Regions from separate parts of the Streptomyces sp. NPDC093085 genome, predicted to be linked through region 4. Evidence: riboswitches for the same ligand, from Rfam matches in the RefSeq annotation. Region 4 holds a riboswitch; each other region holds the start of a gene.

Region 1 (7,057 bases), on a different contig from region 4:
TCCGAATGAGCCCGGAATTCCCCCCGGAAAAGCCGTCCACCCGGCAAACTCCAGGTGAAGGGAGGGTAATGCTTTCACGCGGATCACAGGGGTGTCCACAGAGAACTACAGCAACATCCGGGGGCCGGACCGGACCGGCCCCGACCGGCCCCGACCGGCTCAGGCCGGGTCCGCCGGGTCCGCCGGGTCCGCCGGGTCCGCCGTGTCCGCCGTGTCCGCCGCCTGGTAGGCGATCCCGTCCAGGATGTCGTGTTCGCTGACGACGACCTCCTGGGCGCCGGTGCGTTCCATGATGGCGAGGAGGACGAGGGCGCCGGCGCCGATGACGTCGACGCGGCCGGGGTGGATGACGGGGATCCCGGCGCGTTCCGCGTGGGTGGCGGCGAGGAGGTGGCCGGTGATCTCCTTGACCTTCTCGTACGGGATCCGGGAGCGGTGGATGGCCGCCGAGTCGTACCCCCGCAGGCCGAGCGCGATCGCGGCCACCGTCGTCACCGAGCCGGCCAGGCCGACCAGGGTGCGGGGCTCGCGGAGCGGAACGGTCTCCTCCGCCAGGTCGAGCGCGGCCTCGATGTCGGCGCGGACCGTGGCGATCGCGGCGGGCGTCGGCGGATCCAGGACGCCGTCCTCCCGTACCAGATGACGCTCGGTCAGCCGTACGCAGCCGATGTCCACCGACCGCGCGGCACGCACCCGGTCGTCCCCGACCACGAACTCCGTGGAGCCGCCGCCGATGTCCACGACCAGGTAGCTGTCCTGCCCGGCCAGTTCCTTCGTCGCGCCGGTGAAGGAGAACGCCGCCTCCTGGTCGCCGGTGATCACCTCGGGCTCCACGCCCAGGATCTCCGCGACCCCGCGCACGAACACCTCGCGGTTCTCCGCGTCGCGCGTCGCGGAGGTGGCCACGAAGCGGACCGCCCGCGCGCCGTGCCCGGCGATGACCTGCGCGTACTCCCGGCACGCCGCGAACGTACGTTCCAGCGCCTCCGGGGCGAGCCGGCCGGTACGGTCGACGCCCTGGCCGAGCCGGACGATGGTCATCCGCCGGTCCAGGTCGACCAGTTCGCCGCTCTCCGGGTCGACGTCGGCGACGAGCAGCCGGATGGAGTTCGTACCGCAGTCGATGGCCGCGACCCTGGTCATGACGGATTTCCTTCCGACGCCTCGGCGGCCCGGTCCGCGCACGGGGAGACACAGGGGCCCTTCGCCCACCACTCCGGGAGCATCGCCAGCGCCTCGTCACCCAGCGGGTTCACCCCGGGCCCGGCCGCCAGCGCGTGGCCGACCAGGACATGCAGGCACTTCACCCGGTCCGGCATGCCGCCCGCGCTGGGGAAGCCCTCCAGCACCTCGATGGCGTCGCGCCGGGCGAGATAGTCCTCGTGCGCGGCCCGGTACGCGGCGGCCAGCTCGGGGTCGGTCGCGAGGCGCTCGGTCATCTCCTTCATGACGCCGTTCGCCTCCAGCGTGCCGATGGCCGAGGCCGCGCGCGGGCAGGTCAGGTAGTACGTCGTCGGGAAGGGCGTGCCGTCGGGGAGGCGCGGGGCGGTCTCGACCACGTCCGGCTGCCCGCACGGACAGCGGTGCGCGATGGCGCGCAGGCCGCGCGGCGGGCGGCCGAGCTGTTCCTTGAAGGCGGCGACATCCGCCTCGGTGGGCTCGGTGCGTGCGGTCTGCGGAGGGGGCGTTCTCATGCCTGCCTTGGTTCTGCCGGTCGTACCGTCGTACGGAATGGTCGTGGAGGGTGGTAGATCGTCGTACTGGAGTCTGCCAGAGAGGGCGCGGGGCGTGTCGGCGTACCGGCGCACGGGGCACCGGGGGGCGTGCGGGGGCGCGTCAGCGCTCGGGGCGGTCCGCCTCGTCCACACCGTCCAGGACGTTCGAGTACCAGGGCCGGTCCGCCGCGCCCTGCTCGGCGCGCCGCTCCTCCGCCGCCTCCGGGTCGATGACGGTGAAACCCGTCTCCCCGGGCCGCAGATAGTGCAGGTGCTCGCGGGCCAGCCGCTCGATGTACGCGTCGTCCTGGAGCCGCGCCTTCTCGTCGCGCAACTCCTCCACCCGGCGCTGGGCCTCCTGGCTCAGCCGCTCCTGCTCGGCGATCTGGTTCCGCTGGGAGACGTACTCCCGCATCGGATACGCCAGCGCCACCACCAGGGTGCAGACGACCAGCGCGAGGAAGGCCGCCCGGCCGGTGAGCCGGGAGCGGCGGTCCTGGCGGCGGTTCTGCGAGCGGTAGACCCGGGCGGCGGTCTGCTCGCCGAGCAGCCGCAGCCTGGTCGAGGTGGAGAACCGGTCCCGGTTCCCGGCCATGGCCCGCCTCCGCTGTCTCGTGTCCGGTCGTATCCCGCCCGTACGTATGTACTTCTCGTACGGGCGGCACGTCCCTCTCGTACGGACGTCCCCGGATACGGTACGGGACCGCGGCCGGGGACGTACGGACGACGGGCGGACGGGCCGCCAGGACGAGGGGGACGGACGCCGCACGCCTCCGGGTTACGCGGAGTTATGCGGAACGCATCCCCTTAGTTGTTCGCGGAGCGCATCCTCTTAATCGTTCGCAGAGCGCATCCTCTTAATTGTTCGCAGAGCGAAACCGCGGGAAGGCGCTGCGGCCCGCGTACACCGCCGCGTCGTCGAGGATCTCCTCGATGCGCAGGAGCTGGTTGTACTTGGCGACGCGGTCCGAGCGGGCCGGGGCGCCGGTCTTGATCTGGCCGCAGTTCACGGCCACCGCGAGGTCGGCGATGGTGACGTCCTCGGTCTCGCCGGAGCGGTGGGACATCATGCACTTGAAGCCGTTGCGCTGGGCCAGCTCGACCGCGTCCAGGGTCTCGGTGAGCGAGCCGATCTGGTTGACCTTGACGAGCAGCGCGTTGGCCGAGCCCTCCTCGATGCCCCGGGCGAGGCGCTCGGGGTTGGTGACGAAGAGGTCGTCGCCGACGATCTGGACCTTGGCGCCCAGCTTGTCGGTGATGATCTTCCAGCCGTCCCAGTCGTCCTCGAAGAGCGGGTCCTCGATGGAGACGAGCGGGTAGGAGGCGACCAGCTCCTCGTAGTACTCGGTCATCTCGGCGGCCGAGCGCGTCTTGCCCTCGAACTCGTAGGAGCCGTCCTTGTAGAACTCGGACGCGGCGACGTCGAGCGCGAGCGCGATGTCACGGCCGGGGACGTACCCCGCCTCGTTGATCGCTTCGAGGATGAGGTCGAGCGCGGCGCGGTTGGACTCCAGGTTCGGCGCGAAGCCGCCCTCGTCGCCCAGTCCGGTGGAGAGGCCCTTCTGCTTCAGGACCTTCTTCAGCGTGTGGTAGACCTCGGCGCCCCAGCGCAGCGCCTCGGAGAAGGACTCCGCGCCGATCGGTGCGATCATGAACTCCTGGATGTCGACATTCGAGTCGGCGTGCGAGCCGCCGTTCAGGATGTTCATCATCGGAACGGGCAGCAGGTGCGCGTTCGGGCCGCCCAGGTAGCGGAAGAGCGGGAGGTCGGAGGCCTCGGAGGCGGCGTGCGCGACGGCGAGCGAGACGCCGAGGATGGCGTTGGCGCCGAGCGAGCCCTTGTTCTCCGTGGCGTCCAGGTCGATCATCGCCTGGTCGATCAGGCGCTGCTCGGTGGCGTCGTACCCGACCAGCTCGGGGCCGATCTGTTCGATGACGGCGAGGACGGCCTTCTCCACTCCCTTGCCCAGGTAGCGGCCGGCGTCCCCGTCACGGAGTTCTACGGCCTCGAACGCACCGGTGGAGGCACCGGAGGGAACGGCAGCACGGCCGGTGCTGCCGTCGTCGAGGCCGACCTCGACCTCGACCGTGGGGTTGCCTCGGGAGTCCAGGATTTCCCGGGCTACGACGACGTCGATGGACGGCACGAGCATCTCCTTCTGGGATGTGACGCGTGGTGCAGGGTCTCTTTGGCCTTGCGCCATGAGCCTAACCGGCTCCGGGCGGTGGACCAGCCCGTGCCCGCCCCGTAAGACGCGGGCCTGTCGTCCGGACAGGCCCGCGATGCGGCGTCTCCCCGGTGGGGCCCGGCCCGGCACGTCCGGGGGTGACGCGCCGGGCCGGCGGGAGGGGTCAGCTCAGGTGGAGCCGCTGACCCGGGTAGATGACATCGGCGTCACGGACGATGTCCTTGTTGAGGTCGAAGATCTTCTTCCAGCCGCCCTTGACCTTCTGGTCGAGGGCGATCTTCGAGAGGCTGTCGCCGGACTTGACCGTGTACTCGCCGTCGCCCTTCTTGATGGTGAAGGGGCGGCTCCGGTCGCGGGAGGCCGGCTGGGCGGCGTCGCGCGTGGAGCGCTGGCTCGGGGTGTAGCTCTGGGAACCCTGGGACTTCTGGGAGTTCTGGTAGTTCTGCGACTTCGTGGACTTCTGGGTGCCGGAGTAGCCGGAGCCCGAGGAGTTGCCGGAGCTTGCGGAGCCGGAACCGGAGCCGGAGCCGGACGAGCCGCCGTTGTACGAGGCGCCCGAGAGGTTGACGCCACAGCTCGGCCAGGCGCCCTTGCCCTGGCCCGCGAGGACCTTCTCGGCGACGGCTATCTGCTGGGACTTGGAGGCCTGGTCGGCGCGGGCGGCGTAGGCGGTGCCGCCGTACGCGGCCCAGGTGGAGCTGGTGAACTGGAGGCCGCCGTAGAAGCCGTTGCCCGTGTTGATCGCCCAGTTGCCGCCGGACTCGCACTGGGCCACCTGGTCCCACTCGGAGGCGGTGGCGGCGGAGGCCGCGGAGGCGCCGAGCAGGGGGGCGGCGACGGCGGCACCGGTGATGCCGGCGAACGTCACGTAGCGAACGGCCTTGGACGGGCGGCGGTGCTTGGACTGACCGGAACGCAGCAGCATGGAACACATCTCCTCACCGACGCCTACGAGGTGAGCTGTCGGGTTCGGGCCAAGGAGTCGCCCGGCCGTGTGCTCGCACACACGGCTTCACCCCGAGCCGGACGCCGGACGTCTCTCGACGACCGGGCCCGGCGAAGAACCAATGGGTCCCCCGCTCCTGCCTTCGGCGCTTGAAGCGACGACTACTCCCCCCGGCCGACGGCAGGATTCGGCGTGACGGTCGAGGAGGCCCGCGGTGCGAGCGGTTCAGACCGTAATCACAGCCCTGGCGGTTGTTCAAAGAAGCACATCCGGCATAAAACGCCCTTACCTCCTCCGACGGACAATACGTTTCCGCAGGTGAGAGGCGGGTTGGCCCAACCGGCGGGGCGAACAGCCCGAGTTGCGGCAAAGAGACCCTTGTCTCACTTGCCCAGAAGGGGACATACAGGAGCCAATTGACCGCGTCCCGGGGCCGGATCGAAGGCTCTGGCCAGGACGGACGCGGCGGCGACGGCGTCAACGGGGCAGCGTTCAAAGGGCGTCGCCGGCCGGGCCGCCGGGGCCGGCCGGGCCGTACGCCGGGTACGCCAGGCAGCCGCGCCCGCGCTCCGTCCCCGGACGGGCGTACCGGTCGGGCGCACAGGGAGGCCGGACGGAGGGCGGCCCGGCGCGCGCCCGGAGGCCGCCGGGTGCCGCCCGGAGGCCGCCGGGTGCCGCCCGGGCGCGGTCGGGTGCCGCCCGGGCGGGGTCGGGTGCCGCCCGGGCGCGGTCGGGGCGCCGGCGGGGTGCCGGCGGGGCTGCCGGCGGGGCTGCCGGCGGGCGGCACCCGGGCCCGCCCGGGCGAGCGCGTTCGGAGACGGCCACGGAGCCGCCGTGACCCCTTCCGCGGATACGGATACGGGCCCGGCCCGCCCCTCCTGGGGGTGCGGACCGGGCCCGTACGGGACCGTGAAGGGGACCTGGGATCAGGGAAGAGGAGAGACGCGGGGGCCGGTCAGACCCAGCCGCCGGAGACCTTCTGACCACCCGTCGCCAGCGAGAGGTGGTTGCCGACCGTGTTGGCGACGCGCTCCACCTCGCGCTCCACGCCCGCAGCGACCGAGCCGGCGTCCCGCCCGCCGCCCGCGTCGCGCGAGGCACGGCTGTCGTCGTCGCGCCCGTACGACCCGTCGCCCGGCGTGGCGCTCTCGTCGGCGGCCTGGCCGCGGTGCTTGCCCGAGCCGTCCTTCCCTTCGGACTCCTCCGCACCGGAAGCGGAACCGGTCGGTCCGGGGGCCGGGGTGGTGGCCGTCCCGGAGGGCTCCGTGCCGTCCGTACCGCTGCCCGTGCCCGTACCGCTGCCCGTGCCTGTCGAGGCGTCACCGGAGGGCGAGGTGGAGGCGGAGGGGTCGGCCGAGGGGGACTGGGAGCCCGAGCCCTTCTTCCCGTCCAGGGCGTCGGAGACCGCGCCGCCGACCGAGCCGAGCAGCCCGGAGACGGTGGCGCAGCTTCCCCACGCCTGCGCGCCCTGGGCGGCGAGCACCTTCTCGGCGACCACTATCTGCTGCGACCGGCTGGCGAGGTCGGGGCGGGCGGCGAACTCCGCGCCCCCGAAGGACTCCCAGGTCTCCTGGGACATCTGGAGCCCGCCGTAGAACCCGTTGCCGAGATCGGCGCTCCAGGCGCCGCCGCTCTCGCACTCGGCCACGCTGTCCCAGGTGGAGTTGTCCGCGGCGTTCGCGGCGCCGGCGCCGAGCAACGGGATCGCGATCGCGGATCCGGCCACCCCGGCGGCGACGAGAAGAGCAGGGGCCTGACGAGGTCGACGGTGTCGGCCGTTCCCGGACATGCGGTTGCCTTCCGTGTGACTGTTCATTCAACTCCGGCATGGTGTTGCCGGGTCGACGTGAACGTAGCGTTACTCGAACGCTTGTCACAAGTCGATGCAGCGGAGATCACGCAAAAGTCACAGCATTGACGATGCGTCAGGAAATTATCGGCCGGACAATGGCGTGAATCGCACCGGAAGTGTGCGCAATCCCCGCATGATGAGCCCGCCCCGCCAGCGCAAATCGGAAACATCTTCCGAAAGCCGCACATCGGGGAGACGGGTCAGCAGGGTGGCGAGCGCGGTGCGCCCCTCCAGGCGGGCGAGCGGCGCGCCGAGGCAGTAGTGGATGCCGTGCCCGTAGCCGAGGTGCTGATTGTCACTCCGGGCGAGGTCGAGGGTGTCGGCGTCCGAAAAGCGCGCCGGGTCGCGGTCGGCC
Region 2 (7,057 bases), on a different contig from region 4:
TCCCCGGACTCCGGATCGCCGCGCCGCGCGACGCCGGGCAGCTACGGGCCCAGCTCCGCGAGGCCGTCGCCGTGGACGACGCGCCGACCGTGGTCCGCTTCCCCAAGGCGGCGGTGGGCCCGGACATCCCCGCCGTCGGGCGGATCGGCGGGATGGACGTGGTGCGCCGGGCCCCGGCCGGTGATGACGGGGCACCGGCCGAGGACGTGCTGCTCGTCGGGGTCGGCGCGCTCGTACCGGTCTGCCTCGGCGCCGCCGACCTCCTCGCGGAGCGCGGCGTAGGGTGCACCGTGGTCGACCCGCGCTGGGTCAAACCCGTCGACGAACACCTCGCGCCGCTCGCCGCCCGCCACCGGCTGGTCGCCGTGGCCGAGGACAACAGCCGTACCGGCGGGGTGGGTTCCGCCGTCGGACAGGCGCTGCGGGACGCCGGGGTCGACGTACCGCTCCGTACCTTCGGCATCCCCGAACAGTTCCTGGCACACGCCAAACGCGGCGAGGTGCTGGCCGACCTCGGTCTCACCCCGGTCGAGATCGCGGGCCGTATCAGCGCCGCCCTCACCGGCAAGGAGCGCGCACGATGAACGTCACCCCGCCACCCGGGCCGTCGTCCGGGCCGCCACCCGGCCCGCCCGCCGAGGAGCGGCCCAAGGGGTTCGACCTGCCCCGGCTGCTCGCTGAGCGCGGCGCGGAACGGTACGAGCTGCACAGCAGACACCTCAACCACCAGCTCCCGCGCATGCTCCGCACCATCGGCTTCGACCGGGTCTACGAGCGGGCCGAAGGCGCCTACTTCTGGGACGCCGACGGCAACGACTACCTGGACATGCTCGCGGGCTTCGGTGTGATGGGCCTCGGCCGGCACCACCCCGTCGTCCGCAAGGCGCTCCACGACGTCCTGGACGCCTCGCTCGCCGACCTGACCCGCTTCGACTGCCAGCCGCTCCCCGGCCTCCTCGCCGAGCGCCTGCTCGCGCACACCCCCCACCTGGACCGGGTGTTCTTCGGCAACAGCGGTACGGAAGCCGTCGAGACCGCCCTGAAGTTCGCCCGGTACGCCACCGGGCGGACCAGGATCCTCTACTGCGGCCACGCCTTCCACGGGCTGACCACCGGCTCGCTCTCGGTCAACGGCGAGGACGGCTTCCGGGACGGCTTCGCCCCGCTGCTGCCCGACACCGAGATCCCGCTCGGCGACCTCGGCGCGCTCGAACGCGAGCTGGCCCGGGGCGATGTGGCCGGCTTCGTCGTGGAGCCGATCCAGGGCAAGGGCGTGCACGCCGCGCCGCCCGGCTTCCTGAAGGCCGCGCAGGAGCTGCTCCACCGGCACAAGGCGCTGCTCATCGTCGACGAGGTGCAGACCGGACTCGGCAGGACCGGCGACTTCTACGCGTACCAGCACGAGGCGGGCGTGGAGCCGGATCTCGTCTGTGTGGCCAAGGCGCTCTCCGGGGGGTATGTGCCGGTCGGCGCGACCCTCGGCAAGGAGTGGATCTTCCGGCGCGTCTACTCCTCCATGGACCGGGTCCTGGTGCACTCCGCGAGCTTCGGCTCCAACGCCCAGGCCATGGCGGCCGGTCTCGCCGTGCTCGCGGTGATGGAGGACGAGGGGACGGTCGCCAACGCCCGGGCCACCGGGGAGCTGCTGAGATCACGGCTGGCCGCCCTCGTGGACCGTTACGAGCTGCTGCACGACGTGCGCGGCCGGGGGCTGATGGTCGGGATCGAGTTCGGCCGGCCGCACTCGATCGCCCTGCGCGGCCGGTGGGCGATGCTCCAGGCGGCCCGTAAGGGGCTCTTCGCGCAGATGGTCGTCGTACCGTTGCTCCAGAAGCACCGGATCCTCACCCAGGTCTCCGGCGACCACCTCGAAGTGATCAAACTGATTCCGCCATTGATCATCGGCGAACGCGAGGTGGACCGGTTCGTCACCGCCTTCACCGCCGTGATGGACGACGCCCACAGCGGCGGCGGACTGATGTGGGACTTCGGCAGGACCCTGGTCAAGCAGGCCGTCGCCAACCGGTAGCGTCCGCCGGAGGCGCCTCCGGGGGAGTTGGCCGATCCCCGACGGTCCACTGTGCCTCCAGGGCAAGAAATTTGCCCTGGAGGAAAGCGTCTGGCGCAATAGTCCTATGAGCCCACCCGCTGCCGGAGAGTCGGCCGACGAACTGCCCGACCAGGTGCCGGACATCGCGCCCCGCCTGCGCGCACTGCGCCGTGGCCGGCGGCTCACCCTGGAGGCCGCCGCGCGGCGCGCCGGGCTCTCGCCCGCCCATCTCTCCCGGCTGGAGACGGGCCACCGGCACCCCTCGCTCCCCATGCTGCTGGGGCTCGCCCGGATCTACGGGACGACCGTCTCCGAGCTCCTCGGCGAGGTCCCGCCGGAGCGGCAGCCCATCATCCGGGGCAGCCGGGCGGAGCCCGTGGAGGCCGACGGCTGGACGTACCAGCAGGCCGGCGGCGCCGGGCGGGCCATGCAGCCGCTCCGTCTCGAAGTGCCGTACGGAGCGGCCCAGGGCGAGCTGGTCCGGGTCCACCCGGGCGAGGAGTGGCTGTACGTACTCGACGGGCGGCTCCGGCTGAGCCTGGGCGACACCACGTATCTGCTCGGCCCCGGGGACAGCGCGCACTTCGACTCCCTCACCCCGCACCGGATGGGCGCGGCGGGACCCGAGGGGGCCGGGCTGCTCTTCGTCCACACCCTGCTCCAGAGCCCGTCCGCCGATCTCTGTGTCGGCGACTCGGCCCACCCCTTCTGACCCGGCCCCGACCCCGATCCGACCCCGACGACCATGGAGAGAGATCCGCCATGCCCCCGACACCGCACCCGGAACCACGGACCGAGCCGCCGGCGGAACCGCCGGTGGGAGCGCCTGCGGACGGTCCCGGGCCGGTCATGGACGAGGAGCGGAAGTTCCCGCGCGGGCTGGTGATCCGGCTCTTCGTCTATCTGATCGCCGGCCATGTCTTCGCGGCCTTCCTCTACCTCCTCTTCACCGTCGGCGAGTAGCGCCCGGGGCGGGGGCGTCAGGCCGTGCCGGTGTCGACCAGACGAGCGCGCAGCCGCTCGCGGGTGGCGGGCGCCAGCCCCAGGCCCTCGGAGAGATACCGGTCGGCCGAGCCCCAGTTCCGCTCGATGGTCTCGAAGGCCGCCGCCAGATAGCCGGCCCGGGCGTCGAAGAGCGGGCCGAGCAGTTCGGCCGCCTCCGCCGGCACCTCGTCGGCCACCCCGTCGCCCCGGTGGAAGGTGTAACGGCGGTGCGGGTCGTTCGACTTGAGGTAGTCCGCCTCGATCGCGTCCCGCTCGGCCCCGACCGCGAGCAGCACCACGGCGACGGAGATCCCCGCCCGGTCCTTGCCCGCAGCGCAGTGCAGCAGCGCGGGCACGCTGTCCTCGGCGAGCGCGTGCAGCAGCCGGCCGTGTTCGGCCGTGCGCCCGGTCACGATCGTGCGGTACGAGGCGGTCATCCGGGCCGCCGCGGCGCCGTCCGAGAGAAGCGAGCGGAGGGTCGCGAGATCGCCGTTCCGGACCATGTGCCAGAACTCGGCGCCCTCGGCCGGATCGGAGAGCGGAATGTTCACGTTGCGTACGCCCGCGAGTTCCACATCCTCGCCGTCGAGCTTGATATCGGCGGAATTCCGGAAGTCGAAAACGGTGTGCAGTCCGAGACCGGAGAGAAAGGCGGAGTCGTCGGCGGTCGCCCGGGCGAGATGCCCGCTGCGGTAGAGCGCCCCGTACCGTATCCGCCCCCCGTCCACCGTCGGCAGCCCGCCGACATCGCGGAAGTTGCGCACTCCGGACAGCTCGGGCTCGGTGGCCGGGACCTGCGGCGACTGCTGCGTCACGCCTGCTCCTCCGGGTCTTCTGCCGTCGGCGCTGCTCGCCGGCGGCGTCGGTCCCGACCCTACGACATGGGGACGCGCCGTCCCATGGGGCCGAGGGACGACCGAGGGGGCCGGGGTGCTGACCCGTCGGGAGGGAATAAAACGCCTAAATCATCACCTGTCCGTCTTGGGTGATTGCGCACAACCTGCCCCGTTCCCGGGGGAGATGGGGGGCGTGTGGTGAGCAGGATCATATCCGTGACGTTCCGTGGCGGTGGGGCGAAAGGGAAAGGCGAACTCGAAAGGGAATTGAAGCGCCGCCTCCACACAGGGTGACGGGCGATCTTCGGGTGACGACGGACCGGCGGGGAGCGCGCCTTGTCCAGGGAACAGGGATGGCTTGTTCCGGCCGTCGCACTCGCCTACGTTCACCAGCAATCCGGGCGGAACGCCGAATCCTGCCGCCGCCCCGGGGACCACCATCCATCCGAACACTTCACGCGTGGCAGGAGCGGGGGACCCAGGTAGTACGCCGTTCCGGTGCCCCGGCACCGGGGACGGCTCGGGGTGAAGTCGCGCACCACGCGCGGCCGGGCAACTCCAGCCCGAACCCGACAGCTCACCTCGCAGGCGCCGGAGAGGAACGCGACATGTCCGCGAAGGGCAAGCACCGCCGCCCCAAGTCCCATCCGTTCTCCCGCCGGTTCTTCGCCGCGTCCACCGGCGGCGCCGCCATCGCCCTGCCGCTCATCGGCGCCACCGGCGCCCACGCGGCGCAGCCGGCCGCACCCGCCGCCGTACCGGAGACCGCGCCCGCCGCGCACACCGCCCCGGCCGCGTTCCGGGCGGCGCCCGCCGGGACGGAGGCGGCCTCCGCGACCCAGGTGTCCCGGACGGCCACCACCACCGTACGGACCTACTCCGTGGTCGCCGGGGACTACCTCGCCAAGATCGCCGACGAGCAGCATGTCCAGGGCGGCTGGCAGCGGCTGTACGAGGACAACCGGCAGGCCGTGGGGGCCGATCCGGGGCTGATCCACCCCGGCCTGAAGCTCACCATCGGCGCGAAGGCGACCGCCCGCTCGCAGTCGTCCGCCGGGCTCGCACGCTCCGCCACCCCCGAGAAGCCCGCCGCGCCGGCGCGCCCGGCGGAGAGCGCGAAGCAGTCGGAGCCCACCAGGTCTTCGAACTCCGGAGGCTCCGCGAAGACTTCCGCGTCGTCCGGACCGGCCACCTCGTCGAACACGTCGGGCTCGGCGGACTCCTCGTCGCAGCGCTCCACCGCCGCCTTCACCCTGCCGGTGGACGGCGTCGGGATCGGCACCCCGTACCGCGCCTCGGGCTCCAACTGGTCCAGCGGCTACCACACCGGCGTGGACTTCGTGGCCTCCTCCGGCACCACCGTCAAGGCGGTCGGCGCGGGCACCGTCGTGACCGCCGGGTGGGGCGGCGCGTACGGCAACCAGGTCGTCATCCGGCACGACAACGGCATGTACTCGCAGTACGCGCACCTCTCCCAGCTCTCCGTCTCGGCCGGCCAGACCGTCTCCACCGGTCAGCAGATAGGGCTCTCCGGCGCCACCGGCAATGTGACCGGACCGCACCTGCACTTCGAGATCCGCACCGGCCCCGATTACGGCTCGGACGTGGACCCGCTGGCCTTCCTCCGGCAGCAGGGCGTCTCCGTCTGACCGGCACTTTTCAGGACGCCGCCCGGCACCTCGGCAGGTGCCGGGCGGCGTCGTTCCCGTCCGCCGGCCTTCCCGCATCTCCCGTCGCTCCCGGTATTCCCGGTTCCGGGGAGAACGGGCAATGTTCTTTCTCACCCCGCGTCAACCCCCGCCTACGGTCGCGTAGGTCACATCACCAGGGGGAAAATTCCCGGTTGTGGCAGATGAATCGAGAGCGAGCGGCAGCAGAGCGGGCAGAGCGAGGACGGGGCACGACACCGTGTTCGCGTCGTACGCGGCGATAGGCGACAGCTTCACGGAGGGCGTGGGGGATCCGGGGCCCGACGGGCGCTTCGTCGGCTGGGCGGACCGGCTCGCGGTCCTCCTCGCCGACCGGCTCCCGGCGCCCGGCGCGGACGCGGACCCGGTGCACGGGGACTTCCGCTACGCCAACCTCGCCGTACGGGGCAGACTCCTCGACCAGATCGTCGAGGAGCAGATCCCCCGGGCCCGGGAACTCGCCCCGGACCTGGTGACCTTCTGCGCGGGCGGCAACGACATCCTCCGCCCCGGCACCGACCCCGACGATGTCGCCGAGCGCTTCGAGCGGGCCGTCGCCGAACTCACCGGCGCCGTCGGCACGGTCATGCTCGCCACCGGGTTCGACACCCGGGGCGTGCCGGTACTGCGCCATCTGCGGGGCAAGATCGCCACGTTCAACGAGCACACCCGGGCCATCGCCGACCGGTACGGCTGCCCCGTGCTCGACCTCTGGTCCCTCAGGACCGTCCAGGACCGGAGGGCCTGGGACGACGACCGGCTCCACCTCTCGCCCGAGGGGCACACCCGGGTCGCGCTCCGCGCCGGGCAGGTGCTGGGCGTCGACGTACCGGCCGACCCGGACCAGCCGTGGCCGCCGCTGCCGCCGCGCGGCACCCTCGAAGTGCGGCGCGACGACATCCACTGGGCGCGCGAGTACCTGGTGCCCTGGATCGGGCGGAGGCTGCGCGGCGAGTCCTCTGGCGACCATGTGGAGGCAAAACGTCCGGACCTTCTCCCGCTCGACCACGGCTGACGGGGCGGGGCCGGGCGGCGCTCAGCGGGGCGTGATCCGGAGACGAGTGCCCGCCGGGGCGCCGGGCGGGGCGCCCGGACCCGGGCCCGTGCCTGTCGGAGAGCCGGCCGGGAACCCGGCCGGGACGCGTTCCAGGACGCCGCCCGCGAAGACGTCGTACAGCGGCAGCGACTCCAGGTGGACGTAGCCGATATGGCAGTCGCAGACCGCGAGCGGGCAGGGCCGGGGCGCGAGCGCGCGGCGGTACGAGCCGTCGTAGAGGTTTCCCAGTTCGGCCGGGACGAAGTGGCAGCGCCGCACCGTACCCTCGCCGTCCACCGAGATCACCGACTCGCCGGTCCGGCAGGGCAGCCCGGCCGAGCGGTGCGGATGGCGGCTGTACGGGAAGAGCGGGTCCAGCTCCGTCCAGCGGGCGGCCTCCTCGTCCGTGTACGTGTGCCCCTCGGCCGCGTTGATCCAGAGATAGACGTGCGGGGGCAGTTCG
Region 3 (7,057 bases), on a different contig from region 4:
GCATGGGCGCACCCCGGTACAAGTCGAAACGGGACACCCGGCAGTCGGTCCGGTTCACCGCGAACGCCCGCTGGTCGATCACGACCGGCGGGAAGCTGCGCCTGCCGAAGATCGGCGACGTCAAGGTGAAGTGGTCGCGGACGCTGCCCTCCGTGCCGTCGACGGTGACGGTAGTCAAGGACAGCGCGGGCAGGTACTTCGCGAGCTTCGTCGTGGGGGCCGGCCCGGAGGAAGTCCTTCCCGAGGTCACACCCGAGCTGGGCATCGATCTCGGGCTCGGGCACTTCGCGGTCCTCTCCGACGGGACGAAGGTCGACAGCCCGCGCTTCCTGCGCCGCGCCGAGAAGCGCCTGAAGAAGGCACAGCGCGCCCTCTCCCGCAAGGAGAAGGGCTCCAGCAACCGGAACAAGGCCCGGATCAAGGTCGCCCGCGCACACGCGAAGGTGGCCGACGCACGCCGCGAGTTCCACCACCAGCTCTCCACGAAGCTGATCCGCGAGAACCAAGCGGTCGCCGTGGAGGACCTGGCGGTGAAGGGCCTCGCCCGCACGCGCCTGGCCAAGTCCGTCCACGACGCCGGATGGTCGGCGTTCGTGAACATGCTGGAGTACAAGGCCGCACGGTACGGGCGCACCTTCGTGAAGATCGGCCGCTTCGAGCCGACCTCCCAGGTGTGCTCGCAGTGCGGCGTGAAGGACGGCCCGAAGCCGCTGCACGTCCGTGTGTGGACGTGTGGGGCGTGCGGGTCGGTCCTGGACCGGGACATCAACGCGGCGGTCAACGTCGCGAAGGCGGCCGGACTGGCCGTGTCAGCCTGTGGAGCGCGGGTAAGACCGGAACTCGTCCCGGCACCGCGCGGCGAAGCAGGAACCCACCCGACACCGCAGCCTTCAACGGCGCGGTAGGCGGGAATCGCCGTCCTTCAGGGCAGCGAGGATGTCAATCCCCTACGGGCAGCGCCCGGTGGCGGTACTCGCTCGGCGGCATGCCGTGGCCGGTGCGGAACGCCCGGGTGAAGTCGGCCGCGTGGGTGAAGCCCCAGGTGGTGGCGATGGCGTGGATGGGCCGGGCCCGCAGCGAGGGATCGGCGAGATCCCGGCGGGCCCGGTCGAGGCGCTGCCTCCTGATCCAGCCGGAGACCGTGGTGTCCTGACCGTGGAAGAGCCGGTGCAGGGTGCGGGTGGAGATGTGGTGGGCCGCGGCGATCCGGGCGGGGGTGAGGTCCGGGTCCCCCAGGTGCCGGTGGATGTACGCGCGGACCTTGAGGAGCAGCACGTCCGGGGCGGCCTCGGGCGGCGTCTCCGCCCCGAGGTGGTGGCCGAGGAGCGCGCTCACCAGATCGATGGTGACCCCGCCGATCCGCGCGGCGTCCGCCGGGCCGTAGCGGGTCGGGTCGGTGGTGAGCCCGACGAGGAAGCGGCTCAGCAGCCCGCCGATCCCGCTCCGGCCGGGTAACGCCACGGCGAGCAGCGAGTCCCCCTGGCCGGCGGGAAGCCGCAGCATGGCCCGGGGGAAGAGCGCCTGGACCATCGTGGTGGTGCCGTCCCCGTCCGGGCCCATCCGGCCGTGGAGGGGATGGGAGGTGGAGGTGAGCACCAGGCTGCCGGCGGGCAGGTCCGCCTCGCGCCCGGACTGGACGGCGCCCGCCTGTCCGCTCCGGGTGTAACTGAGGTTGTACTGCTCCGGATCGGAGTGCCGGACCATCTTCGGCGTACGGTCGCTGACGAGCGACGTGCACCCCGCCACGGTCACCGTCACCGGGCCGAGACCCACCGCCTGAAGGTTCCCCCGGAAGTCTTCGGCGTGCTCGGAGCTGATTCTCGTGGGTGCGTGGCTCGCGCAGGCCATCTCACGCCAGCGCTCGAATCTCTCCGGTGCCGGATGGTCCTCCGCGCGGAAAAGTGTCTCGATCATCTGTCCCCCCGACAGTGATACCGACGCGGCGCCGGCTCTCGTCCCGGCCGCTCGCACGTGGTGTTGACAGCACCGTGGCAGAGGGGCGATGACGCGTCATCATGGCTCACCCTGAGGCGCCGTTCTCTGGCGTGAAAAGTGCGGTACGCGGGTGCCGGACGGCTGTTCCGTATTCCCGGAACGCGAATTCCGCGATCACGGACGGGGCGTCAGGAAAGGTGGCCGGCGGGTGTATTCATCCGCTCCGGCTGGCGCATTCCTTTCCGTGGTGCGCAGTTGAGGGCGTGCCGGGAATTCCCGGGCAGATCACGGAGTGGCGAAGTGCCCCTTAAGGGCGTTTTGGTGGTATTTGCCGGTAAAGGTGCGTAGAGGCTTTTGGGGGTAACTTGCGCTCTCTGTAGCGCTTTGAGGGTCCGATAAGTCCGATGTATTCGTGACGTGTGTCACGTGGGCGATGGTGGGCGGGTCCGGCCGGTGGGGGTGCTTTCTCTCGTGGGGGAGGAAAGTTGAGTTCCCGGAGCCGTTCCGATGGGGGGAATAAGCCGAGAAGGCGGAACTTGTGCGGTCCTGGCATCTCGCTTACGTTCTCGTCCATCCGGATGGACCGCCCAATCCTGCCGCTGTCCGGATATCGACCCGACACCTAATCCGTCAGCAGGCAGGAGCGGGGGACCCAGGTAGTACGCCGGTCCGGAATTCCGGAGCGGCTAGGGGTGAAGTCGCGCGACCGCGTGGCCGGGCATCTCCAGCCCGAACCCGACAGCTCACCTCGCAGGCGACGGAGAGGGAATTCGTCGTGCCCAGAAACGCCAAGCACCGCCGTTCCAGAACCGGCTCGATCGTCCGACGCGTGGTCGCGCTGGGCACCGGGGGCGCCGCGCTCGCCGCGCTTCCGCTGGTGTCCGCCGGTGCCGCCCAGGCGGCGCCCGTCACGGCGGAGACCTCCGCCGCGCGGGCCACCGTTCCCGCCGCCGTCACCGCCTCCCCGGAGTCCACGGAGTCCACCCCCGCGACCTATGTCGTGGTGTACGGCGACTCGCTCTCCAAGATCGCCAAGGCGCACTCGCTCAGCGGCGGCTGGCAGAAGCTGTACGAGGACAACCGGGCCGCCATCGGCTCCAACCCGTCCCTCGTCCAGCCCGGCCTGAAGCTCACCCTCGGCAAGGCCACCTCCGGCGCCGGGAAGAGCGCCGCGTCCGCCAAGACGGCTGTCGCCACCGAGGTCGTCGCCAAGACCTACAGCAACAACCTGGACGGCTGGATCCGCGAGTCGCTGGACGTCATGGCCCAGCACGGGATCCCCGGCAGCTACGAGGGCATCCACCGCAACATCATGCGGGAGTCCTCCGGCAACCCGTACGCGATCAACAACTGGGACATCAACGCCCAGAACGGCGTCCCGTCCAAGGGGCTGCTCCAGGTCATCGCCCCGACGTTCCAGGCGTACCACGTGCCCGGCACGGCGTACGACGCCTACGACCCGGTCGCCAACATCACCGCCGCGTGCAACTACGCCGCCGCGCGGTACGGCTCGATCGACAACGTGAACGGCCCCTACTAGGCCGGACGCGTTCCGGCCCCGAGACCGCAGGCCGGACATATCGCTCTGTAACGTCACATATGCCTCGGCCCCGCCACCCGTCATGGGCGGCGGGGCCGAGGCATGTGCCGTGCGTGCCGTGCGTGCTGTGCGTGCCGTGCCTGCGGTACGTACGGCGCGACGGGTCACCCGCGCCGCGCGCGTACCTCCCGTATCCCCGCCACCATCAGCACCAGCGCCGTCGCGCCCAGCGACCACAGGAGCTGGGGGCGGGCCACGTCGTCCGTCAGCATCAGGACGACCACCACCGCGATCACACCCAGCGTGAGCCAGGTCAGCCCCGGGAAGAGCCACATCCGCAGGGTCAGCCGCTCCGGGGCCTCCCGCTCGAACCGGGGGCGGAGCCGGAGCTGGGACGCCGCGATCATCGCCCAGACGAAGAGCAGCACCGCGCCGACCGCGTTGAGCAGGTAGAGGAAGATCGAATCGGGCCACTCCAGGTTGAGCAGGACCGAGACGAACCCGAACGCCACCGACGCCAGCACCGCGCGCCGGGGCACGCCCGCGCCGCTCACCCGGGTCAGCCCCCTCGGCGCCTCCCCGCGCTCCGCCAGCGAGAAGATCATCCGCGAGGAGCCGTAGAGGTTGGCGTTGAGCGCCGAGAGCAGCGCCACGAACACCACGATGTTCATCACCTGCCCCGCCGACGGGATCCCGATCGCGTCCAGCACGGTGACATAGGGGCTGAGCCCGGCCCGCTGCGCCGTCCACGGCAGCACGGTCACGATCACCGCCATCGACCCCACGTAGAAGAAGAGGATCCGGACGACCGCGCTCCGTACCGCGCGGGCCACCGAGCGCACCGGGTCGTCGGACTCGGCCGCCGCGATCGTGACGACCTCCAGACCGCCGAAGGCGAAGACCACGGCGAGCACCCCGGAGATGACGCCCTGCCAGCCGTTCGGCAGGAAGCCGCCGTGGCCGGTGAGGTTGGCCGGACCGGCGGAGTGGGTGTCGGGGAGGACACCGAGGATCGCGAGCACCCCGAGGACCAGGAACGCGACGATCGCGAAGACCTTCAGTGCCGCGAAGGAGAACTCGAACTCGCCGAAGTTCTTCACGGCGGCGAGGTTCGCCCCGGTGAACACCAGCATGAAGATCAGCACCCACCCCCACTGCGGTACCGAGGGCAGCCAGCCGTGGGCGATCGTGGCCGCGCCGGTGGCCTCCACGGCGAGCACGACGACCAGCAGGAACCAGTACAGCCACCCCACGCTGAACCCGGCCCAGCGGCCGAGCGCCCGCTCGGCGTGGACGGAGAACGAGCCCGAGGCGGGCATCGCCGTCGACATCTCGCCGAGCATCCGCATCACGCACATCGCGAGCCCGCCCGCGATCAGATACGAGACGACGATCCCGGGCCCGGCCACCGCGATCCCGGCGCCCGAGCCGACGAAGAGCCCGGCGCCGATCACCCCGCCGAGCCCGAGCATGGTGAGGTGGCGCTGCTTGAGCCCGCCGGCCAGCGGCTCGCCGGACGCGCCGGGCCCGTCGGCCGGGGCCGAGGGGGCGGCCGGGGGAGTGGTGGGGGGTGGTGCTGGAGTGCTCATGGGGGGTTCAGGGCTGCTTTCGGAGGGGACGAGCCGGTACGTACCGGCTCGTCGCAGTCTCTCCGGAGGGCCCCCTCCCAGGCAAAATGAATATCGTCGGAAGCGGGCGGGGCGGGGCGCGGCTCCCCGCTCGGGGCGGCCCGGCCCGGCCGCCTCAGGCGGTGCCCGGAGCCTCAGGAGCCTCCGGGGCCTCAGCGCGGTAGGTCGGGGAGCCCGGGATGGAGCCGCCCGTCCTGGTGACCGCCGGGTCCAGCTCCGTGATCGTGAGCTGGAAGCCGAGCGGACGGCGGGCGGCCAGCGGGGCCAGGGTCCGCTCCGCCGCCGCGAACATCTCGTCCGCGACCCGGCTCCGCACCTCGTCGGGACGGCCCGGCATGATCATCAGCTTGATCTGCACATGGCCGCTGCCGGGGCCGCTCTCCGGGCGGTCGGCCACCCGGCACGCCGTCGCCGGTACGGCCAGGGTGCGGGTCCCCCAGCGGGGGAAGACGCCCAGGCCGAGCGCGGTCTCGTGGAGGTCGCCGAGGAGCGTGTCGACGTCCAGCTCGTCGGCCAGGTCCGGGGTGTACTCGACGGTGATGTGCGGCACCTTCGGTCTCGCTTTCATGTCCATGGCGGGTCCGTACGGAGGCGCCGGGCGGCCCCGGCCCCGCGTCGAGTCTGCCCCTACCCCTCCCGGAGCCGCACCCCCGCCCCCGTCACCCCGCCCCGTCACCCCGCCTCGGTCACCCCGTACCCCTTCCGCTCAGGCGAACTTGGCGCTGACCGCCTGGTAGATCGCCTTCGCGCCGCGCCCCAGATGCGGCCCGGCCAGCCAGGTCTGCGCGCTCGGGCCGATCGACGTGTTGCTCACCAGCGCGGGCCGCCCCTCCGCGTCCTCGATGAACCAGCCGCCCCCGGAGGACCCGCCGGTCATGGTGCAGCCGATCCGGTACAGCGACGGCTGGTCGTCCCGGACCGAGAGCCGGCCAGGCCGGTCCCGGCAGATGAACATCCGCTCCCCGTCGAAGGGCGGCGCCGCCGGATACCCCCAGACGCCCATCCCCGCGATCTTCGTCGCCGACGGCGCGTCGAACATCACCCGGGACGCGCCGCCCACCGTCTCCTCCAGCGAGGCGTAGTCGCTCCCCGCGGGCTTCTTCACATGGAGCACCGCGAAGTCGAACGGCGCGCCGCTGCCGCCCGACGGGGTCCCCTCCGCGATCCACTGCGGCGAGGTCTGCGCCCAGTCCGCCCACCAGATCCCGAACGGCGAGAGGTCGCTCTTGCTCACCTGGGCCAGCTCGGCACCGGCCAGCCCCTTGTCGTTGTACGACGGGACGAAGACGATATTGCGGAACCAGCCGCCCTTCGCGCCCGCGTGCACACAGTGCCCGGCCGTCCACACCAGGTTCGAGGCGCCGGGGTCGGCCGGGTCCGTCACCACCGTCGCCGAGCAGACCGAGGGGCCCTCGGGGGTGTCGAAGAAGAGCTTGCCGACCATCGGCGCGTTGTCGCGGTACGAGACGGGCGCGGGCTCGGCGGGGACCGGCTTCGGCTCCGGGTCGGAGACGCCCGCGTCCGCGAAGTCCCCGTCCACGGGCTGGTCCGGGCTCTTCCCCTGGAGCATCCTGGCCGGCAGCCAGAGCCCCTCGATGACCGGGTTGAAGAACGCGGCGGCCTCCCTGGCCCAGTCCTCGGCGTTCCAGTCCCGCCAGCCGCCCTCCCGCCACCCCTCCGGCACGTCGGCGCCGATCGCCCCGGCCGAGCCACCGGGGCCGACGTCCCCGCCCGTCCCGGCCGCCGCGGAGCCGCCGGGCGCGGAACAGGCGGTGGCGCAGATCGCCAGCAGGGCGAGCATGCTGGCCATGAGCATCACCGGGCGGTGCCTGGAGCGCATGGATCGTTCCTCCGGTCCTTCGAATGCGTCGAACGGTGTGCGCTCGGGGCCCGGTCAGTACGGAGTCCGGCGACAACCTGTCTTGAGGAGGTAGTACGTGGCCGCGCCCGCCCC
Region 4 (7,057 bases):
CGCATCCTGCTTTCTCCTGTGCCTCCAGCGCGTCCAGGCCCTGTGGCGAGGGGCGGGCGCCCGGCGTCCGGGAAGGCGCCGGGAAGGCGTCCGGGGACGCCGGGGAAGGGTCCGGGGGACGCCGGGGAAGGGTCCGGGGGACGCCAGAGAAGGCGTCCGGACGGCGCTGGTGAAGGCATCCGGACAGCGCGTGCGAAGGCGTCCCGGAGAAGGCGTGCGCGGGGCCTCCGTAGAATTGGCGGTGCCGTACGACCGCCGTCACCCGCCCGGATTGCCGAGAAGACCCCGAGATGACCGAGAACCCCACGCCGAGCCGTTCCGTGAGCAGTGCGGGGACCACCGCAGAGAGCCGCCCCGGGGAGACCCCAGCGGACCGCCCGGGGAGCATCGCCGGGGACAGCCCCGCGCAGCCGCCGGCGCACCGGCCCGCGAGCCGGATGTTCGCGGACGGGGTGGGCCCGGCCGCCGATCCCGCCGGGTCGCACTTCGAGCGGCGGATCCGGAGCTTCCAGCCGCGCCGGAGCCGGGTGACCACCGGGCAGGCCGACGCGCTGCGGCGGCTCTGGCCGGTCTGGGGCATGGACATCGACGGGCGGCGGGTCATCGACCCGGCGACGCTCTTCGGCGGGCTGCCGGTCGTCCTGGAGATCGGCTTCGGGATGGGCGAGGCGACGGCCCGGATGGCCGCCGCCGACCCGGCCACCGGCATCCTCGCGGTCGATGTGCACACCCCCGGCCAGGGCAATCTCCTCCGGCTCGCCGAGGAGAACGGGCTGACCAACCTCCGGGTGGCCAACGGCGACGCGATCATCCTGCTCCGCGAGATGCTGCCCGAAGCGTCGCTGGACGGGCTCCGTGTCTTCTTCCCCGATCCGTGGCCCAAGAAGCGCCACCACAAGCGCCGGCTGATCCAGCCGGAGTTCCTGACGCTGGCCGCGACCCGGCTGAAGCCCGGGGCCGTGCTCCACTGCGCGACCGACTGGGAGCCGTACGCCGAGCAGATGCTCGCCGAGCTGACCGCGCACCCGGCGTACGAGAACACGGTGCCCGGGGACGGCCCCGGCGGCGGTTACGCGCCCCGGCCCGCCTTCCGGCCGCTGACCCGGTTCGAGGGCCAGGGGCTCGACAAGGGGCACGCCGTGCACGACCTCCTCTTCCGGAGGGCGCCGGAACCGGTGTGACCTGGTGGTGCCCCTCGCGCCATGGTCAGGTGTCAGTGCCCCTCGCTAGGGTCATCAGGTGTCAGAACCGCCCCAGCAACGCCTCGACCGGCCCGCGTGGCAGCCCGCGCACGAGCCCGCGCCCCCGCGTGCCCACGCCCACCCGGCCATCCCGGTCTACGAGCAGCAGGAGCGCCACGGCGACCTGTGGAGCGCGGTGCCCGAGCCGGCGCGCAGGCGGTACCGCCCGGCGCGGGCGCTCTGGCGGAGCCGGACGGCCCGGATCGCGGCGGTCGTCCTCGTGCTGGCGCTCTGCGCCCTGGTGATCCTCGCGCTCGTACGGGAGCAGACCGGCCCGCAGGGCTTCCTGGTGGGGCTCGGGCTCGCCGTTCTGCCCGTACCCCTGCTGACGGCGTCGTTCCGCTGGCTGGACCGGGTCGAGCCGGGCCCGTGGACGAATCTGCTCTTCGCCTTCGCCTGGGGCGCCTTCGCGGCGGCGCTGGTGGCGATCATCGCCAACTCCTTCGCGACGGAGTGGATAGCCACCGCCACCGCCGACCCGGTCGGCGCGGAGTCGCTGGGCGCCACGGTGATAGCGCCGGTCGTGGAGGAGAGCGCGAAGGCCACCGCGATACTGCTGGTCTTCCTCTTCCGCAGGAGGAGCTTCACGGGGCTGGTCGACGGGGTGGTGATCGCGGGGTTCAGCGCCACCGGCTTCGCCTTCACGGAGAACATCCTCTATCTGGGCAGCGCCTACGGGGAGGACCAGAGCCGGGGGTACGCGGGGCTGAACTCGGTGACGGCCGCGACCTTCTTCGTACGGGTGGTGATGTCGCCGTTCGCGCACCCGCTCTTCACCGCGGCGACCGGGATCGGCTTCGGCCTGGCGGCGATGGCCGCGCGGCGCCAGAAGTTCCGGCGCGTGGTGCTGCCGCCGCTGGGCCTGCTGTTCGCGATGGGCATGCACGCGCTGTGGAACGGCTCGGCTTCGCTCTTCGGCCCGTTCGGCTTCTACGCGGTGTACGCGGTCTTCATGGTGCCGGTCTTCGGGCTGGTGACCTGGCTGGTGATCTGGAGCCGCCAGCGCGAGCTGCGCACCCTCGCCGCCGAGCTGCCCGCGTACGCGGCGGCGGGGTGGCTGGCCCCCGCCGTGCCCGTGGCGCTCTCCTCGATGCGGCTGCGCTCGATGGCGCGCGGCTTCGCCAACCGTACGCACGGCCCGGCGGCGGCGCGGGCGGTCGCGGAGTACGAGGGGTTCGCGACCTCGCTGGCGTTCCTGCGCCACCGGGCCGGGCGGGACCCGGTGGGGCCGGACTTCGTCGAGCGCGAGCAGGAGCTGCTGCACCATCTGTGGGAGCGGAAGGAGATAGCCGGGCCCGCGCTGACCCACGCGGCGCGGGCCGCCGGGCGCGTATGGGCGCCGCCGCCGTACATCGACTACGACGGCTACAACCCGTACCGCCAGTACTGATACACCCCGTACCGCCGGTACCGGCCGCACTGAGCCCCCGCCGGGAAGGGGCGGGGGCTCGGAGTCAGAGTGCGCGCGCGTACCCGTAGGGGTACGGCTCTGGCGTGCTCAGGGGTTGATGCCCTTGCCCTGGAGCCAGGCCATCGGGTCGATGCCCGTGCCGCCCGCCGTGTGGACCTCCAGGTGGAGGTGGGGGCCGGTGACATTGCCGGTCGCGCCGACGCGGCCGATGACATCGCCGGTGGAGACCTTCTGGCCGACGCTGACGGCGAGGGACGACTGGTGCGCGTACCAGACCTCCGTACCGTCCTCCAGCTCCAGGACCGTGCGGTAGCCGTACGAGCCCGACCAGCCGGCCGAGGTGACGGTGCCGCTGTGGACCGCCTTGATCGGCGTGCCGGTGGGCGCGGCGAAGTCCAGGCCGGTGTGGTAGCCGGAGGACCAGAGGGAGCCGGACTGACCGAAGGTGGAGGTGATGGTGTACGAGGAGGTCGGCAGCGAGTAGCTGGCCGCCAGCTTGGCGAGCCGCTCCTGCTCCGCCTTGATCTTCGCCTCGGCCTCGGCCTTCTTCTTCGCCGCCTCGATCTTCTTCTCGGCGTCGCTCAGGCGGGCCTTGGCCTGGCTCGCGGCCTTCTCGGCCGCGGCGTCCTCGGCCGCCGCCTTCTGCGTGGCGTCGGCGCTGGCCTGCTGCCGCTCGGCCTGCTGGATGATGCGGGCGCGGAGCGCCTCGCCGGCGTCGGTGGCGCCCTGCTCGGCCTCCGTGACGGTCAGCCCGGCGGAGGTCAGCGGCGCGTTGGCGAGCGGGTCGGTGGTCCCGGCCTCTTCGCCGCCGAGCGAGCCGATCCCGGGGAGGGACTTGGCGTCGGGGAGGCTGTCCGCGATGGCGTCGGGGAGGGATATGGAGACCGCGGGCTTGTCCTGGGCGGTGGCGATGCCGCCCGCGCCGACCGCGGCCATGACGCCGACGCCGAGGACGGTGGAGCTGCGGGCCAGCCCGTTGCGCTGCTTGGCCACCCGGTGCCTGCCGCGTACCGGCTGGATGGACTCCTCGGTGGGGTTCCACTCGCCCCAGGTGCCGGGCGCCTGGCTCGCACCGCCGCTGCCGAAGGCGGGGGTTTCGATGGTGGCCGTGGGGGCAGGCTGGTTGGACGCCACTGAGGCGTGCTCCTTTCCTTCCTTCTCGCCTACCGGGTTAGCTGACGGGTTCGGAGCAGGAAGGTCTCCTACGGATGTCCCCTGCCGCGCGGGCGGCAAGTAACTCCCGATTCACCCCAATTGGTGGTTCCCCGGTTCCCTCGCGGGATTCGGCGCATGCGCACGGTGCCGTCTCGGCGACGGCTGGGACAACCGCGCTGCGTTATCGAACGTTAATAGAGACCAGGGCCTTATTCCAAGCTGTTCCCGATGATCGTTAACGACTTCGCAACGGACGTACCCGGACACAAGAGCGCGCACTCGGGCGAGTTGAACGGGATTCGGGGCGGGTGACGTGACCACGCGCACGCGGCGCCCCGACTCCGCGCTATACGGAGGAACACCTTCCCGTCACCATGGGTGACAGCCGCCGTCACACTTCCCTCACGGGAACCCGTACGGGGCCCCGCACGGAGACTCTTACGTACCCCCTTACGGCCCCCCTTACGGACACCCCTACGGACACCCCTACGGGACGATCGGCACGGACACCCTTACGGGACGATCGGCATCGTCCTGCGCCGCTCCGGCTCCCCCCGCGCCGGCCGGCTCACCGCCAGCAGCGCCATGTCGTCCTGGCTGCCGCCGCCCGTGTGGAGCCGTACGTCGTCGATGAGCGCCTGGAGGAGTTCGTCGGGCCCCTGGAAGATCCGCCCGTCGAGCCGCTCGCGCGGCACGTAGAAGGCGCCACGGGCGTCCCGGGCCTCGCTGAGGCCGTCCGTGTAGAAGAGCAGCGTCGCCCCGTCGGGGTACGGCGCCTGCTCGGCCCGGTCCGGCCACGCGCCCAGTTCGCTCATGCCGAGCGGCAGCGCCGGATCCCTCGGCACCAGCGTCCGTACGGCGCCGTCGTGCCCCATCAGCAGCGGCTCGGGGTGGCCCCGGTTGACCAGCCGTACGACGCCCTCGCCGTGCGGGATCTCCGCCAGTACGGCCGTGGTGAACCCCTCGAAGACGTCGAGCCCGTCCCGCCGGGTGCCCTCCCGCAGCAGCGAGCGCTCCAGCCGCTCCGCGACCCCCTCCAAGGTGCCCTCCTGCTCGGCCGCCTCCCGGAACGACCCGATGATCACGGCGACCGCCTCGACCGCCTCAAGACCCTTGCCCCGTACGTCGCCGACCACCAGCCGCACCCCGTAGGGGGTGTCCTGGACGGCGAAGAGGTCACCGCCGATGAACGCCCCCTCCTGGGCCGCCTCGTACCGCGCGGCGATCCGGAGCCCGCCGATCCGTTCGGCGGGCCGGGGGAGCACGGCGCGCTGGGCGGTCTCCGCGATGATCCTGGCGGAGGCGAGCCGTTCGCCGCTCCGTCTGACGACCCCGTTGATGTAGAGCGCGAGGGCGGAGACGACGAGCACGGTGAGGAGTTCGCTGGTCGCCGTCACCGTGTAGAGCGAGTCCGTCTTGATCCGGAGCCCCGTCTCGGCGCCGAGCGAGAACACCGCCACCAGCAGGGTGCCCACCATCGGGTAGAACGGGGCCGCGATCAGCGGGGCGGCGGCGAAGAACGGCGCCGCGGTGACCCGGGCCGGGGTGACCACGTCCAGGACCACCCCGCCGATGATGACCAGGGCGGGGAGCACCCGGACGATCCTGCGGCCGGCGCGGGCCCGCCCGTACGCGAGGAGCCCGTGCGGCCCGTGGGGCCCGTAGGGGGCGCCCTCCGGGAGCCCGTTGTGCGCCCCTTCCGGGGCCAGGGCGAGTTCCTCGACCAGATGGCGCTGGTGGCGCCGGTTCCGCCGGCGCCGGTGGACGGTGTCGCGGACGTACCCGGCGGCCGCCCGGAACCCCGCGGACGCCCGGCCGCCGGCGCCGCCGCCACCGGGGCGCTCCGCGTTCTTCCTGACCTTCCCCACCAGTCGTCTCCTGCCCGGTCCGCCGACGGCTGCGGACGGTACCCGCACACCCTCCAGGCTGGCCGCCACCGCTCGGGGCGGCGACCGCCGTCGGCCGTACGGGCTACGGAGCCGCCGGTGGCGGCCGGTGGGGCTCCGTAACTCCTCCGCAGGTTCTCAGCCGGTCAGGTGGCGCTCGGCGTACACCTTCATGGCGTCCCGCACGAGCACAGCCGTACCTTCACCGTACTTGTCATAGTTCGCGGCGAAACGTGGATCTTCGACATACATGGCCGTGACACCGATGACATAGGCCCTGGTGGGCTCCATGGTCACCGAGAGCCACGCGCAGTGGCGCCGGGCGATCTCCTGCGCCTCGTCGCTCTCCGGGCCGTACCCGGCCGCCTTCGCGCTCCCCCAGTCGCGGGCGATCGCCTCGTGCCGCTCCTGGAACGCGCGGCGCTCCTCCTCGCCGAGCGAGCGCCACCACCGGTCGCCCTTCTCGTACGCGTCGCGCCCCCACCGCTCGGTGACCTCCTCCGCGTACCGGGTGTGCGCGAAACCGTCGAACACTTCCTCTGCCATGAGTTCCTCTCCGTTCTCGGTTTTGTGGAGAGTGGTCCGTACGGACACGATCAGCCGCCCGATCCGCTCGCGCTCCCGCTCCAGCAGCTCCAGATGGCCCCGGAGGGCCGCCACGGTCTCCCGCCGGCCGTCCTGGCCGTCGAGAATCCGCCCGATGTCCGGCAGCCCGAGCCCGAGCCCGCGCAGCAGCAGAATCCGCTGGAGCCGGACCAGGGCGTCCTGGTCGTAGTACCGGTAGCCGTTGGCCCCGGTCCTGGTGGGGACCAGCAGGCCGAGCTCCCCGTAGTGGCGGAGCGTGCGGCTGGTGGTACCGGCCTTCTTCGCGATGTCCTGGATCGACCACTCCATGACGTTCACGGTAGAAGTTGACGTTACGTAAAGGTCAAGCGGAATGCGCAGGCGTTCGGCACGCGGAGGCGTCCGGGAACGCGAAGGCGCTGCCCGATTCAAGGCACCGGGCACGACGAAGGCACCGGGCACGACGAAGGCCCGGATCCTCGATGAGGATCCGGGCCTTGCGTTTTCCACGAGTAGCGGGGACAGGATTTGAACCTGCGACCTCTGGGTTATGAGCCCAGCGAGCTACCGAGCTGCTCCACCCCGCGTCGGTGAACACAACTCTACGCCATCGGGAGCGGGCCCATGACCACCTGGGGACGGCCACCGGCCGGCGGCCACCTGGGGACGGCCACGCGGCGGGATTCAGGCCCGGTCCGCCGTGGCGTGCACGGAGCCGAGCAGGGTGAGCGCCTCGGCGTCGGGGCCGCCCGGTTCGGCGTGGTAGATGATCAACTGCTGGCCGGGGGCGGCCCGTATGT

The links. A riboswitch is a leader RNA that binds a small molecule or an ion and turns the genes downstream of it on or off. The one in region 4 is predicted to bind cyclic di-AMP.
Region 1: another riboswitch for cyclic di-AMP. It lies ahead of AB0O07_RS21130 (transglycosylase family protein); the one in region 4 lies ahead of AB0O07_RS32765 (M23 family metallopeptidase).
Region 2: another riboswitch for cyclic di-AMP. It lies ahead of AB0O07_RS04040 (LysM peptidoglycan-binding domain-containing M23 family metallopeptidase); the one in region 4 lies ahead of AB0O07_RS32765 (M23 family metallopeptidase).
Region 3: another riboswitch for cyclic di-AMP. It lies ahead of AB0O07_RS00990 (transglycosylase SLT domain-containing protein); the one in region 4 lies ahead of AB0O07_RS32765 (M23 family metallopeptidase).

The regions. Positions count from the first base shown of each region.
Region 1 covers NZ_JBFBFB010000007.1:102,944-110,000, forward strand. The annotation lists gene AB0O07_RS21110 (Ppx/GppA phosphatase family protein) at 160-1,143, opposite strand; gene AB0O07_RS21115 (DUF501 domain-containing protein) at 1,140-1,694, opposite strand; gene AB0O07_RS21120 (septum formation initiator family protein) at 1,837-2,310, opposite strand; gene eno (phosphopyruvate hydratase) at 2,573-3,868, opposite strand; gene AB0O07_RS21130 (transglycosylase family protein) at 4,068-4,826, opposite strand; cyclic di-AMP (ydaO/yuaA leader) riboswitch at 4,835-5,008, opposite strand; gene AB0O07_RS21135 (transglycosylase family protein) at 5,806-6,639, opposite strand; gene AB0O07_RS21140 (cytochrome P450) at 6,784-7,057, opposite strand, start outside.
Region 2 covers NZ_JBFBFB010000001.1:977,853-984,909, forward strand. The annotation lists gene dxs (1-deoxy-D-xylulose-5-phosphate synthase) at 1-584, shown strand, start outside; gene AB0O07_RS04020 (aspartate aminotransferase family protein) at 581-2,029, shown strand; gene AB0O07_RS04025 (XRE family transcriptional regulator) at 2,136-2,762, shown strand; gene AB0O07_RS04030 (DUF6126 family protein) at 2,900-3,013, shown strand; gene AB0O07_RS04035 (tyrosine-protein phosphatase) at 3,031-3,849, opposite strand; cyclic di-AMP (ydaO/yuaA leader) riboswitch at 4,311-4,474, shown strand; gene AB0O07_RS04040 (LysM peptidoglycan-binding domain-containing M23 family metallopeptidase) at 4,479-5,519, shown strand; gene AB0O07_RS04045 (SGNH/GDSL hydrolase family protein) at 5,779-6,573, shown strand; gene AB0O07_RS04050 (STM4011 family radical SAM protein) at 6,595-7,057, opposite strand, start outside.
Region 3 covers NZ_JBFBFB010000001.1:224,125-231,181, forward strand. The annotation lists gene AB0O07_RS00980 (RNA-guided endonuclease TnpB family protein) at 1-905, shown strand, start outside; gene AB0O07_RS00985 (helix-turn-helix domain-containing protein) at 940-1,914, opposite strand; cyclic di-AMP (ydaO/yuaA leader) riboswitch at 2,545-2,707, shown strand; gene AB0O07_RS00990 (transglycosylase SLT domain-containing protein) at 2,711-3,475, shown strand; gene AB0O07_RS00995 (amino acid permease) at 3,640-4,947, opposite strand; gene AB0O07_RS01000 (hypothetical protein) at 5,219-5,677, opposite strand; gene AB0O07_RS01005 (hypothetical protein) at 5,810-6,943, opposite strand.
Region 4 covers NZ_JBFBFB010000018.1:16,504-23,560, forward strand. The annotation lists gene trmB (tRNA (guanosine(46)-N7)-methyltransferase TrmB) at 438-1,181, shown strand; gene AB0O07_RS32760 (PrsW family intramembrane metalloprotease) at 1,366-2,631, shown strand; gene AB0O07_RS32765 (M23 family metallopeptidase) at 2,740-3,753, opposite strand; cyclic di-AMP (ydaO/yuaA leader) riboswitch at 3,798-3,951, opposite strand; gene AB0O07_RS32770 (PP2C family protein-serine/threonine phosphatase) at 4,320-5,411, opposite strand; gene AB0O07_RS32775 (TipAS antibiotic-recognition domain-containing protein) at 5,832-6,587, opposite strand; tRNA gene AB0O07_RS32780 (tRNA-Met) at 6,771-6,844, opposite strand; gene AB0O07_RS32785 (helix-turn-helix transcriptional regulator) at 6,942-7,057, opposite strand, start outside.